3 regions of the Nitritalea sp. genome follow, and region 2 is predicted to be linked to each of the others. Evidence: riboswitches for the same ligand, from Rfam matches in the RefSeq annotation. Region 2 holds a riboswitch; each other region holds the start of a gene.

Region 1 (4,608 bases), 110 kb from region 2:
GGTTTTGGCCACTAGGCCGGCTCCCTTATGCATCAGCCGCTCGTAGAGGGTCCCCACCGTATCTTCAGGATAAATCGGCTCTTTTTCTTGAAGAATTATATTTCCGGTGTCGATTTCATGTTTGAGAAAAAAAGTGCTGACACCTGTTTCTTTTTCTCCTTTGATAATGGCCCAGTTGATGGGCGCCGCACCACGGAAATTCGGCAGTAGGGAGGCGTGCAGGTTTAAGGTTCCTAAGGGGGGCATGCTCCAGACGGCCTCAGGAAGCATGCGGAAAGCTACGACCACCTGCAGATCGGCACCTAAGGAGCGGAGTTGTTCCTGGAATTCAGGGTTTTTCAGATTAGTGGGCTGTAGAATCGGTAGCTTGAGGTGCAGCGCACAGGCTTTTACGGGGGAGGGCAGCACCTTTTTTCCGCGGCCTTGTGGTTTATCAGGCGCTGTGAGGACGCCGACCAGTTCTACATGGGGGCTGGCATGGAGTGCTTCCAGGCTCGCCACGGCGAAATCTGGAGTCCCCATGAAAACTATTTTCAACTTTTTCTGTACCGCTGTGTTCATAAAACAAAAATACAAAGCAGCGATGGAGTATCCGCATGGGAGGGCAAAAATCAAAAAATTAACCCTTTTTTAGGGAGAATAAATGAATTTATGTAATTTCAATATGCCATTTCGGTAGAACTGTGCAAATCAACCTTTATTTTACCAGCAAAATTCATGAAAATCGTATCGTATTCCTTTTTGTTTCTAGCACTACTGGTGGTAAGTGCTTGTGGCCCAAGTGGTAACTCTTTTGCTATCCGTACGGAGGCTTTGGAGCTCAAGGCGGAAGGGCCACTCTTTGAGGGTTCTAATATGGCGCAGGCTACTTGGGAGTTTGATGTGGCAGAAGTATTACGCCAAAACCAAATCGATGGTTCCACCATCACGCGGGCACAGATCAGCGGCATTCAAATCCAGTATACGGGAGAACCCATCGACATGCAAAAGATCGTCCTGGAAGTAACTTCTAAATCGGTCGATATGAGCCGGGTGGCCCTCTATGAGGGAGAGATTTTAGTGAATAGCCCGATGGATTTGGGCCTCGCCCAAAAGCAAGCTAATCTGGCCGATGGTTTCATGAAAGATGGTAGAATTACCTTCGTGGCAGACTTTGATCTCAACCAAGAGGAGTATTGGGAGGATGTCGTGATGGAACTTTACGTAACCTTTGAACTATTAGTCAAGTAAACTATCCTACAATACACCTAAAAAAACCAATTATGAAAAAACTACTCTTTTTATGCAGCTTCTTGCTTATGGCTTTTTATGTGTCGGCGCAAGACGCCGATGCAATCACTGGGGTCTGGGAGCCGAGTAACGGTAAAGTAAGAGTAAAAATCGATCAGATCGAAGATAAGTTTTATGGCCGTATCGTTTGGCTCAAAGAGCCTAATGACCCGAGCACAGGCAAGCCGAAAGTAGACCAGAATAATCCTGATGAGTCCATGCGTAATGTGCCTTTACGGGGCTACCGCATGCTAAAGGATTTCGTGTATAACGGAAAAGGAGAATGGACAGAAGGAACCATCTATGACCCGGAATCTGGGAATACCTACAACTGTGTGATCACGATGAAGGACGATAATACCTTGGATATCCGAGGCTATGTAGGGGTGAAGACCTTCGGTAGAACGGACACCTGGAAACGTTTAAAAATCAAAGGCTAAAGCGATACCTATGAAGAGACATTTAGCCTGCTTGGCCCTGTTCGCAGGGCTTAGTTTTTCTTATGGTGCATTCGCCCAAGGAGAAGAAGAGGAAGAGGACTGGGACCTCTATGGAGAACTAGAGTTTGTGGATGAAAAAGGGGGAAAGGCCTTTGCCAAGCCTACTATCGTCGGGATGTCCCCGCAGCGGTTTTTTATGATCGGCTGGGATGTGCAGACCCCTTATGACATGCGCTTTTCGCAAACCAGATTCCCGGCCTCCGAAAATACCGGCTTCGGCGTGGATGAAAATCCAGATCCGGCACAAACCGCTCGGGCCAACTACACCGGAGGTTTTCGCTTCAATAGTGTCATTCCTGTGATCTCCAAGAGTAACCTAGTTTGGCAGTCGGGGATCAATTTTATGGATGTGCGCTATCAGATTACCGATATCCAGGGCGACACGGGAGGCGGTGAGCGGGGCTTGGCGCAAATTTTAAACGAAGATGGCCTACGTAATCTCAACTGGACCAATACCGTGTTTGTGCCTATTAATGAAAAGTCCTTTTTCGTCTTTCAAGGGCAGCTGGACATGAGCGGTAATTTTGATTTTGGCTTTCAGCCATTTAATACCGTGCGCGTTAGTGCGGCGGCCATTTATGGGAAACGTGTTTCTGATCTCAAGCGCTGGGGTGTCGGCCTTTCGCGTACCTATCGTGTAGGGAATATGAATTATATTCCGGTGGTGATGTACGACTGGACGAGCCCGGACCGCAAGTGGGGGACAGAGATCCTATTCCCTGCTCGTGCCAGTGGTCGCTATAATTTTAGTAAGACTTCCTTACTGCTTTTCGGCTTCGAGCTGGAGGGACAAAGTTACCGAATCGACGAATTCAGCAGAGGAAATAACAGCTTCGAAATTCGTCGAGGTGAGCTGCGTCCACGTCTGGAGTATCAAAAGCAAATCACAGGTCCTTTTTGGTTTAATATGCAGGCAGGCTATCGCTTCGACTGGTCCTTTGATGCGGATGAGCTAGATGGAGGACGTGAGTTCTTTAGAGGTTTCTTCGGAACACAGGAGTTCGGTATGCGGAATAACCTAGGTAATCCGCTCTATTTTAATGTGGGGATAAGTTTTGTAACTTTATAAAAAAACTTAGTTCGAACACACTTATACATCCTGAGGAGGCAAGTCCTACCTTGAAAATCGCTCCGTTCGGGGCGATTTTTTTTATGCCCCTTCCCTGTTCCTTCCTGCTGTGTGGTCTGTCATTTAGGTGCGTAGGGGGAGGAGGTGAATGCGAAAAATGCGAGGGGGATTTATCGCTCCGATAAGGAGCAACTTATTTTTTTACTGATTTAGAACGCTTTTATTGATTTATCTGTTAATTTTGAAATTGCTTATCAAGAAAGACTGAGGGACGGGCCCGATGACGTCTTAGCAACCTCTAGCAAGGTGCTAATTCCCATTTTCTACTAATCCTAACTAGGAGAAAATAGAGATGAGCGGTAGTTGAATCCCAGTATTTTTCTTCCGGTTCTTGATAGGCATTTTGTGATTAGCTATGATGAACAGAACCGAGTTACTCTTAGACGCCCTATCCAAACGTATTTTGATCTTAGATGGAGCCATGGGCACCATGATCCAGCGACACGGCTTGCAGGAGGCTGATTTCCGAACTCCTGATTTACAAGATCATCCGAAGCCATTGAAGGGTAATAATGATTTGCTTTCGCTCAGCCGTCCGGATGTGATCCGCGCCATCCATGAGGCCTATCTGGAGGCAGGCAGCGACCTGATTGAAACCAATACCTTTAGCGGGACCAGCATCGCTCAGGCCGATTATGCCCTGGAGCATTTGGCCTATGCGATTAATAAATCTTCTGCGGAGATAGCTGCTGAGGCAGCGAAGGCCTATACGGCCAAAAATCCCGACAAGCCGCGTTTCGTGGCAGGGGCTCTTGGACCCACGAACCGCACAGCCTCTATTTCTCCTGATGTAAACGACCCTGGTTATCGAGCCATAACCTTTGACCAGTTGGCAGCGGCGTACACCGAGCAGGTAGAAGGGCTTTTGGATGGGGGCGTGGATATTTTGCTTATTGAGACAGTATTTGATACTTTAAATGCGAAGGCGGCACTTTATGCCATCCAAGAGGTCTATGAAAAAAGAGGTTTGCCGCTGGATCCGCGGGAGGGAGGGATTCCGATTATGATGTCAGGCACCATCACGGATGCTTCTGGCCGTACCCTTTCGGGACAGACGACAGAGGCCTTTTTGATTTCGGTTTCCCATGTGCCGCTTTTAAGTATCGGACTGAACTGTGCACTTGGGGCTAGAGAGTTGCGCCCCTACCTAAAAGTCTTGGCTGATAAGGCTCCCTTTTATGTGAGTGCCTACCCGAATGCGGGGCTTCCAAACGCCTTTGGGGCCTATGATCAAGGGCCTGGGGAGATGGCACAACAGGTAGAAGAATTTTTGGCTTCCGGCTGGGTAAATATCTTAGGAGGATGCTGCGGAACGACGCCAGAACATATTGCGGCCATTGCGGCGGCAGCCGCCAAGTACAGCCCAAGACCCTTACAAGAAGAAGACGTGCAGGTATGAGAAGAGGACGAAATTATTTACAACTTTCTGGGCTAGAGCCCTTAGTGTTTACCCCGGAGCTGAATTTTGTGAACATCGGCGAGCGGACGAATGTGACGGGATCTAAGCGTTTCGCACGCTTGATTTTAAATGGACAGTATGATGAAGCGCTGGAAGTGGCGCTGGATCAGGTGCGGGGCGGAGCCCAAATTCTGGATGTCTGCATGGATGAGGGGATGCTTGATGGGGTGGAGGCGATGACGCGCTTTCTACATCTTATCGCCTCAGAGCCGGAGATTAGCCGAATTCCGATCATGATCGATAGCTCACGC
Region 2 (4,608 bases):
TTTCCTTTTGCAGGCTTTTTAGCTACCTTTGTATGCCATAAGCAGATGCCTTTTACAACCTTAATACCTACAAAATGATGACCGAGGTCAAATTATTTGCCGGTTCGAATAGCCTTCCTTTAGCAGAAAAAATCGCCAAGCATTATGGGAAAAAATTAGGAGATTTGACCCTTTCCAAGTTCAGTGATGGGGAAATGTCACCTAGCTTTAATGAATCTGTTCGTGGCTGCACCGTATTTCTTATTCAATCCACCAACCCCAGTGCGGACAACTTGCTCGAGCTTTGCTTGATGATCGATGCGGCTAAGCGCGCCTCAGCCTATAAAGTCTGCGCTGTGATTCCCTACTATGGCTATGCGCGCCAAGATCGGAAAGACCGACCACGGGTCTCCATCGCTGCCAAGCTTGTAGCTAATATTTTGACCTCAGCGGGTGCGGATCGGATCATGACCTGCGACTTGCATGCCGGACAAATCCAAGGATTTTTTGACATTCCTTTGGATCATCTGAATGCTTCCGCTATCTTTGTGCCCTATTTGGAAAGGCTGAATCGGGACAACTTGATTTTCGCTGCTCCGGATGTGGGGGGTGTGGCGCGTGCGCGTGCCTATGCCAAGCATTTCGCGGTGGAGATGGTTGTCTGTGACAAGCATCGAAAGCGTGCCAACGAGGTGGCTTCCATGCAGGTTATCGGAGATGTGGAAGGCAAGGATGTGGTTCTTATCGATGATTTAGTGGACACAGCAGGTACTTTGTGCCGGGCGGCACAAATCATCCTGGAAAAAGGAGCCCTCTCAGTGCGAGCCATTGCCACCCATGGGGTACTTTCTGGCAAAGCCTACGAAAACATTAACAACTCTGTTTTAGAGGAATTGGTCATCACCGATACGATTCCACTAGCGCAGGAATCGAGTAAAATTCGGGTTTTATCCGTGTCCGATCTTTTCGCGAAAGCGATCCATGCCGTGACCGGAAATTCCTCCATCAGTGCACTCTTTATTTAATTTATTTATAACTTATTCTTAATTTACTATGAAATCTTTAGAGATTATAGGGTTTAAAAGAGCAAATCTCGACAGTGCTACTTTAAAAGAGCTTAGAGAAGACGGTCAAGTTCCTTCTGTGGTTTACGGACCGGGTATCGAAGAGCAGATTCACTTCTATGCACCTGCGATTCTTTTCCGCCCGCTCGTTTACACGCCAGATGTTCACTTAGTAGAGTTAAACATCGAAGGTCAAAAAATCAAAGCGCTTTTAAAAGACACACAGTTCCATCCGGTATCTGAGGTTCTTTTGCACGCAGATTTCTTAGCATTCAGCGAAGACCGTCCTGTTAAGATGGAGATCCCTGTTAATATCGTAGGAAACTCTCCAGGTATCCAAAAAGGGGGTAAACTCGAAATCAAAGCCCGTACCCTAAAGGTAAAAGGTTTAGCGAGCGCACTGCCTGATAAGATCAACGTAGACATTTCTCACCTAGACTTAGGAAAGTCTGTGAAAGTTTCTGAACTAAGTGTAGAAGGTTTCGAAATCCTAACGAGCCCGAACGTTTCTATCGCTACGATCGGTATCCCAAGAGCACTTCGCGGTAAGAAAACAGCTGAGTAAGCTTTTTCTATCTGACATACCCACATCCTGCCCAGCCTTTGCGCTGTGGCAGGATGTCTTGTTTCTGGCCGATAGCTTCCTACGGCCGCCCTCATAAGCCTCACTGCCCATGAAATACTTAATCGTTGGCCTCGGAAATATCGGCCCCGAATATGAATTGACCCGCCATAATGTGGGTTTTCTCACCTTAGATCGTTTAGCAGACAAGCATCAAGTCCGCTGGAGTTCAGGCCGCCATGCCTTTTACAGCCACTTCAGCTTTAAGTCTCGACAGTTTCACCTCATCAAGCCGACGACCTACATGAACCTGAGTGGGAAAGCGGTAAGCCACTGGATGGCAGAGCTGAAGATCGAAAAATCCCATGTGCTGGTGGTTGTCGATGATGTTGCTTTGCCTTTCGGTAAATTGCGCATGCGCGCCAAAGGCTCCGCAGCAGGACATAACGGTCTAAAAAACATCGAAGCCCTAACCGGTGGGCAAGACTATCCGCGTCTGAAGTTCGGCATCGGGGACGACTTTCCGAAGGGCCGCCAAGTGGATTATGTGCTTGGACGCTGGACCCAGGCTGAAATCGATGCCCTGCCTGAACATATGGACCGGGCCATCGCCATGATTGAGGCCTTTGGCAGCATCGGGATCGCCCATACCATGACCCAGTTTAATGAGTAGCCCACTCGGCTTTTGGGCTGCGGCCCAAAAAGAGAAAGCAGCTGGCATTTTGTTTTCTGGCTGCCACCTGCTTTCTTTGTAACAAAAGAAGTATTCACCTTTATAAAGAAGAGGCGAGAGAACAGGCTCGATGACCCTCTGGCAACCGGCCACTTGTGTCCATGGTGCCACATCCTGCCCCTATCCGGGAACTATAAACGGGTCAATGAGCAAGATGTGCACGGGGCGATGGTCTTTATAGCTTAAAAAAGAACCCTGAATTCATGGCACATTTCGAAACACAGGCGATCCGCGCCGGGGCGCAACCTTCTAACGCCGCCGGACATTCCAGCCCCATTCACCTTACCTCTAGCTTTACCTTTGATTCCGCCGAACAAGCCAGAGCCCTGTTCGCCGAAGAACAGGAAGGGCAAATTTATTCCCGCTACGCGAATCCAAATACCAGCTCCCTGCTGGAAAAAGTATGCCTGGCAGAAGGCACCGAAGACGGCATGGTAACCGCCTCCGGGATGGCCGCCATGTTTGGCAGTATCGCGGCCCTGCTCAGCCAGGGAGACCATATTTTAGCCTCCCGCTCCCTTTTCGGCTCCACGCACCAACTGTTGACACGCGTTTTCCCACGCTGGGGCATCACCTCTACCTATGGAGATATCTCCGATTACCAGCAGTGGGACAAATTACTGCAGCCGAATACTAAAATGCTCTTTTTGGAAACCCCCTCTAATCCGGGCTTGGAACTCATCGACTTAGAATGGGCCGGGAACTTTGCGCGGGAGCATGGGCTTATCTTGGTGGTGGACAACTGTTTCGCTACCCCTTACCTGCAGCAGCCGGCGCGATGGGGAGCACACTTGGTGACCCATAGCGCCACTAAGTTCATCGATGGACAGGGGCGCGTGCTGGGAGGATTGATTTTAGGAAGTAAAGCGCTCATCGAGCAGGTGCGCTTCTTTGCCCGGCACACGGGCCCCTCCATCTCCCCCTTTAATGCCTGGATACTGGACAAGAGCATGGAGACCTTAGCCGTACGTATGGACCGGCACTGTGAGAATGCGCTAAAAATAGCACGACATTTCGAGGGGCATGCCAAAATAAAGCGGGTGAATTATCCGTTTCTAGAAAGTCATCCACAATATGCCGTGGCCGTGAAACAAATGCGCCACGGAGGGGGTATAGTAACTTTAGATCTGAAAGAAGGTGCCGCCGCTGCCGCTGCCTTTATCGATCGACTGAACATGATCAGTTTTACCGCTAACCTGGGAGACGCCAGAAGTATCGTCACACACCCCGCTTCTACGACGCATAGTAAGTTGAGCCCTGAAGAGCGGGAACGTGTCCAGATCACACCAGGCCTGATACGCCTGTCGGTCGGCTTGGAGCATGTGGACGATATCATAGCGGATATCGAACAAGCACTATGATAAAAAAACGATTTGGTTTTTTCTTATTTATGGGGCTCCTTTTGGGAGCCCTTGCTTTCGCGCAACCTGCCCCTCTCGCTACAGACAGCGTGGACAATCGCAGCGAATACCTGCTTTTAGATAAGGGACTGCAGTTTCGCATCACGCGCTATGTGAATAGCCTGTATAATTTTGATTTCCGAGAGGCGGACAGGGGCTTTAAAGTGCTGGAATACGAATATCCCGAGCATCCGCTTCCCTACTTTTTACAAGGGCTAAGCAGCTGGTGGAAAATTTTACCCGACCTCGATAACGAGCGCTACGATGAGCGCTTCATCGGGCAGATGGACGTAGTCATCGACAAGGCCAAAAGCTTGCTCAAACGGGATGCGGAAAATAAGGAGGCCACTTTTTTCCTAGCAGCCGCCTATGGCTTTCAGGGGCGCCTGTATTCGGAGCGAAGATCCTGGACGAAGGCTACGCTGGCCGGGAAAAATGCTCTGAAATACCTTAACTTAAGTAAAGATGGGGACGAGGAGATGAGTCCTGAGCTGGTACTAGGGGATGCGCTGTTCAACTATTACTCGGTGTGGATACCAGAAAATTACCCTCTACTGAAGCCTGTGGTCGCCTTTTTTCCTAAGGGCAACAAAGAAAAGGGCATCGAGCTGCTGGAATATGTGGCCAATAATGCCTTTTATTCCCGCGTGGAAGCGCAATATTTTTTATATATGCTGTATGCCAATGCCGAAGGTAGCCCCTTTAAATCTTTGGCCATTACGGACTATCTGATGGACAAGTACCCGAACAATGCCTTTTTCCACCGGTCGCATGCGCGCAACCTATACACAGTAGGCAAGTGGTACGAGTGCAAGGAGGTTTCAGAGGAAATCTTAAGACGTCTAGATGCCAAACAGACCGGCTATGAGG
Region 3 (4,608 bases), on a different contig from region 2:
GGCAAAGTGAGGCGGTAGTTCTTCCTCATTTTTCGTGGCTTCGGGTAAAAAACACAATAATACAGAGCTTCCGCAGCGAAAAAACGCGTGTCTGTTTGGGCTAACGTGAATCAACGGAAAATCCAGAATCTCATGATAAAACTGAACCGCGAGTTCGATATCCGAAACATAAAGACAGGTTTCTTTTATTTGTGCGTATTTCATATTGTAAAGTACGCGAAATGCCTATTTTTTTTATGGGTAAAGTGATGTGTAGCCAAAAAATCGTTTAAACAGCGTAATCACATAGATAGATGGTATTTTTTCGCGGACAAACAGGCTAAAAGCAAAAAAAGCCCCGATAACAGCCAAAAGGCCGCATCGAGGCAATAGGAATTTGGCCTAAGGCCATGCCTAAACAGGAACTCCACTGCTCAAATAGAAAGAGCGCAGGAGGTAGCTAAGCTGTTCGTATTCAATTAAAAACGCATCGTGTCCATAGTGGGAGTGCAGCTCTCCATAGCTGCCGTAGGGCACTCCGGAGGCGATCTCCCGAGACTCCTCCGCGCTAAACAAGAGGTCGCGGTCCACACCCACGGCCAGCACCTTGGCGCGAATCTCGGCGAGTGCCTGCTGCAGCCCGCCACGTCCGCGGCCCAGGTCATGGCTGTCCATGGCTTTAGTTAACGTCCAGTAGCTGAGCGCATCGAAGCGCTCGCTGAGCTTTTGACCCTGATAGCGCAGGTAGGCACTCACCCGAAAGTGGTCTAGCTTCTCCTCCGCGTCGTTTTGCTTCGCGGCCAGATTATCGGGATGTCGGTAGGAAATCATAGCCATAGCACGGGCGGCTTCCAAGCCCTTTTTGCCCGCCTCCGGGCTACGCGTTCCCCAGCTTTGGTCGGCAGCTATAGCCATGCGCTGCGCCTCATTAAAGGCGATCAACCAAGGCCGGGACTTGGCATTTGATGCCAGGATGATGGCATGTTCCAGGGATTCCCCCAGGTGATGTGCCCACTCCAGTCCTACCTGACCTCCGAGGGAGCCCCCGATAAGCGTATGAATCCGCCGTATGCCCAGATGCTCACGCAGTAAATCTAAGGCACGCGCCATATCCCGTGTGGTAAGTTGAGGAAAATCATAGTAATAGGGCTGCCCACTGTCAGGATCCACGCTGAGGGGATGGCTGGAGCCATAGCAGGAGCCCAGCAGGTTTGCGCATACGATGTAATGCCTATCCGGATCATAAAACTTATCCTCTCCGATTAGGCCATTCCACCATTCATGCGGTTTCGCATCCCCCGTGAGTGCATGCACCACCCAGATGACATTATCCTTCTCCGGTTTTAGGTGTCCACTACAGGTATATTTCAGGGTAAACCCAGCCAGCACTTCCCCCGATTCCAGCGGAAAAGGGGCCGTGTGGTGAAAATAGTCTTCAGTCATATCCACGATGAGATAAGGCGCTTGTAGATTCATAGTTCTTCACTTAGGCTTGCTCAGGTACCTGGCGCTGTGCCACCACCTGAAAGGCCTGCTCGAAATCTGCTTTTATATCTTCTATATGCTCGATGCCCAGGGACACGCGCAGCAAACTGTCGCTCACACCTGCCGCTGCACGGGCCTCTGCGCTGAGCTGCTGATGCGTCGTGGCGGCGGGCTGAATAATTAGGGTTTTCGCGTCCCCGACATTCGCCACATGTGAAACCAGCTGAAGGGCATCGATGCAGGCCGAAGTAGCGGAGGCATCTGCCTCTAGCTCGAAACTCAACACTCCTCCAAAGCCGTGCCGCAAATATTTCTTGGCATTTTCATGGTAGGGGGAGCTGGCCAGCCCCGGGTAGTGAACCTTCCGGACCAGCGGATGTGCCTCCAGCCATTGCGCCAGCTCGAGGGCATTGTCCACGGTGCGCTGCACGCGCAAAGATAAGGTCTCGAGTCCTTGTAATAAAAGGAAGGAGTTAAATGGGCTGAGTGCCGGCCCCATGTCGCGCAGCCCTTCCACGCGTGTTTTGATGGAAAAGGCCACATTGGGAAGCCCCAGCGGATTACCCTCTCCGAAAGTATCCCAAAATTTCAGGCCATGATAGCCCTCAGAGGGCTCGGTAAACTGCGGGAACTTGCCATTCGCCCAGTTGAAATTCCCCCCATCTACGATGATACCGCCGATGGAAGTGCCATGGCCGCCGATCCACTTGGTGGCAGAAGCGGTCACGATGTGGGCGCCCAGCTTGAGCGGCTGTGCGAGGTAGCCCCCCGCCCCGAAGGTATTATCCACGACGATGGGCAAGCCATGGCGCTCGGCTACCTCTCGGATCGCGTCGAAATCGGGCACACTGAAAGAGGGGTTACCGATCGTTTCCAAGTAAATCGCACGTGTGTTCGCATCGATATGGACTTCAAAGTCGGCAGCATTCAGGCTGGAAGCGAAGCGCGCCTCGATTCCCAGCCGCTTGAAGGACACTTTAAACTGATTGTAGGTGCCTCCGTAAAGGTGCGGCGCTGCCACGAAGTTTTGCCCACTTTCTAGAAGCGTGTGCAGCGCCAGAAACTGAGCTGCCTGCCCGGAGGCCGTAGCCACCGCCGCGACGCCCCCTTCCAGCGCCGCGACGCGCTCTTCGAACACGGCTGTAGTGGGATTCATGATGCGTGTGTAAATATTTCCAAACTCTTTCAGCGCAAATAAATTCGCGCCATGCGCGGCCGAATTAAAGGTGTAAGAGGTCGTTTGATACAAGGGTACCGCACGGCTATTCGTGCTCGGGTCCGGCTGCTGGCCGGCATGTAACTGAAGGGTTTCGAATCTGTACGTTGACATAAGTAGTGGTTTATAGGATTAGGAATGTAAAGAAAGGTGAGGGGCCACAGAAAGGGCCCGTAGGAGCGGAGGTGCTTTAAACGAAATCGCCAGAAGGATAAAGACAAAAGAAAGCTTTGCCTTAGCCAAATCGCTTAAAGCATACGCATACAGCAACAGCCTTGGCTGCTACCAATAGGTAAAAGGAAAGAAATTCGAAAAGAGCCGATGGGGCTTCCCTGCGGACCATGCGATGGCCGGTTAGCTGAAGGAAGTAATGGGCTCAGGAGAAAAGGCTGCTTTGCGCGGAGCGCAAAAACAGGGGAAAGGAGGCGTGACAAACCTTCCTGCAAAGCTGGTAGGGTACAAGAAGCTTTCGCTTGGGAAATAGAGGTAAAGAAAACGTCAGGTATAAATCTCATGGTCGAAGAATTTATAGTTCCTTCGGCTGTATCAACCGATGGCAGGAATTGGCACCTTGGATTTTCCAGGTTGCCAGAGGGTCATAGAGCCTGTCTCTCGCCTCTTCTATATAAATCCCACCACATAAAAAATGCGTTAGGATGCTTCAAAGGTCTCGCATCGCGCCGATTTATCCAAGGTTTTCTCTAATTTTTTTTTCAAACCCTCTTTTTTGGCCCTCGGGCCTGTAACTTTCCCTAAAAAAATTAGTCTATTAAGAGGATGAAACAGCTGCTTGTTTTCTTTTTTGCTCTCAGCCTATACAGCGTTCACAGCCCGCTACAGGCGCAGGTACGTCACCCGAAGCGCATCAGTGCGGAGGGCAGTACGGGCTTTATTATCGCTCATGCACGCGATCTGGTGGAGGTCTCCCAGACCCAGCCTTTCGGTGGGGCGATTTCCCTGGACTGGGCGCAGACGAGCCTGCGGCAGTGGGAGCGCTGCCAGTGTCACCATTACCTAGGGCTTCGCCTGCACTATCATAATTTTAACAATCCGCAGGTTTTGGGCGCGGCACTTAGCTTGACGGCAGACTTCGAGCCCATCCTTTGGCAAAGCCCAGACCGTCGCTGGCAGTTTAGCTTGCGCAGTGGCATCGGCCCCGCCTACCTGAACCGCCTGTTCGACCCGGAAACGAATCCGGACAATACCTTTTTTTCGGCGCCTATCAGTTTTTTGTTGTACACCAGCCCGACACTCAGCTATCAGTTCAGTACCCACTGGGGGCTTTCTGCGGCATTTAACTACCATCATATTTCGAATGGCGGGCAGCGGCAGCCGAATCGGGGCATGAACTATCCGATGTGGGGCTTGGGGCTGCGCTACTTTCCTTCCGGCCATCCCCAGTGGGAGCGGCATCAAGCGGCAGCAGCTCCGCGGAGCTGGCTCTGGGAGGTGGAGAGTGGCCTGACCAACCGTAGCGTGCCCGATCAGGACCGACGGGGCCTCACTGCGGGGCTGGCTCTGGGTGCCAAGCGGCGGGTAAACAACTTGCAGTCCCTGGGCGTAGGGGTAGAATTTATTCAGGATGAGGCGTTTCGGGCGCGCCCTGAGGCGCAAAGCGGCAGTATCATCGCTCCTTTCCTGTCCCATACCTTATGGGTGGGGCGGGTGCAGTTTGAGCAGCGGCTCGCCTGGTATGCCCTTAAGCCGGAGGGCTATCAGCCGGAGGCCTTCTATCAGCGCTACCTCTTGTTCTACGAGCTCTTTCCGGGCTTTGCGGTGGGCGCCTCCCTGAAAGCCCATGCGCAGGTGGCCCAAAACCTCGATCTCCGCGTCCGTTACCAGCGTCCCTTCCGCAGGTAATCAAATAATCCCTGTTATGCTGTGATTTTTTATGTATTTTCGGCCGCAACAATTTTAACTTTATGCAG

Evidence for each region. A riboswitch is a leader RNA that binds a small molecule or an ion and turns the genes downstream of it on or off. The one in region 2 is predicted to bind S-adenosylmethionine.
Region 1: another riboswitch for S-adenosylmethionine. It lies ahead of ACXIT9_RS01320 (homocysteine S-methyltransferase family protein); the one in region 2 lies ahead of ACXIT9_RS01790 (trans-sulfuration enzyme family protein).
Region 3: another riboswitch for S-adenosylmethionine. It lies ahead of ACXIT9_RS08310 (O-acetylhomoserine aminocarboxypropyltransferase/cysteine synthase family protein); the one in region 2 lies ahead of ACXIT9_RS01790 (trans-sulfuration enzyme family protein).

What each region holds. Positions count from the first base shown of each region.
Region 1 is NZ_JBSZCV010000004.1:77,357-81,964, reverse strand. Features, by position in the region: gene fmt (methionyl-tRNA formyltransferase) at 1-561, opposite strand, end outside; gene ACXIT9_RS01335 (hypothetical protein) at 718-1,230, shown strand; gene ACXIT9_RS01330 (DUF2147 domain-containing protein) at 1,263-1,709, shown strand; gene ACXIT9_RS01325 (DUF6268 family outer membrane beta-barrel protein) at 1,720-2,838, shown strand; SAM riboswitch class I at 3,087-3,197, shown strand; gene ACXIT9_RS01320 (homocysteine S-methyltransferase family protein) at 3,254-4,297, shown strand; gene metH (methionine synthase) at 4,294-4,608, shown strand, end outside.
Region 2 is NZ_JBSZCV010000004.1:190,608-195,215, forward strand. Features, by position in the region: gene ACXIT9_RS01775 (ribose-phosphate pyrophosphokinase) at 78-1,004, shown strand; gene ACXIT9_RS01780 (50S ribosomal protein L25/general stress protein Ctc) at 1,033-1,608, shown strand; gene pth (aminoacyl-tRNA hydrolase) at 1,718-2,278, shown strand; SAM riboswitch class I at 2,376-2,478, shown strand; gene ACXIT9_RS01790 (trans-sulfuration enzyme family protein) at 2,542-3,699, shown strand; gene ACXIT9_RS01795 (tol-pal system protein YbgF) at 3,696-4,608, shown strand, end outside.
Region 3 is NZ_JBSZCV010000009.1:134,936-139,543, reverse strand. Features, by position in the region: gene ACXIT9_RS08320 (VOC family protein) at 1-204, opposite strand, end outside; gene ACXIT9_RS08315 (homoserine O-acetyltransferase family protein) at 394-1,455, opposite strand; gene ACXIT9_RS08310 (O-acetylhomoserine aminocarboxypropyltransferase/cysteine synthase family protein) at 1,466-2,794, opposite strand; SAM riboswitch class I at 3,204-3,312, opposite strand; gene ACXIT9_RS08305 (acyloxyacyl hydrolase) at 3,458-4,540, shown strand; gene ACXIT9_RS08300 (S41 family peptidase) at 4,603-4,608, shown strand, end outside.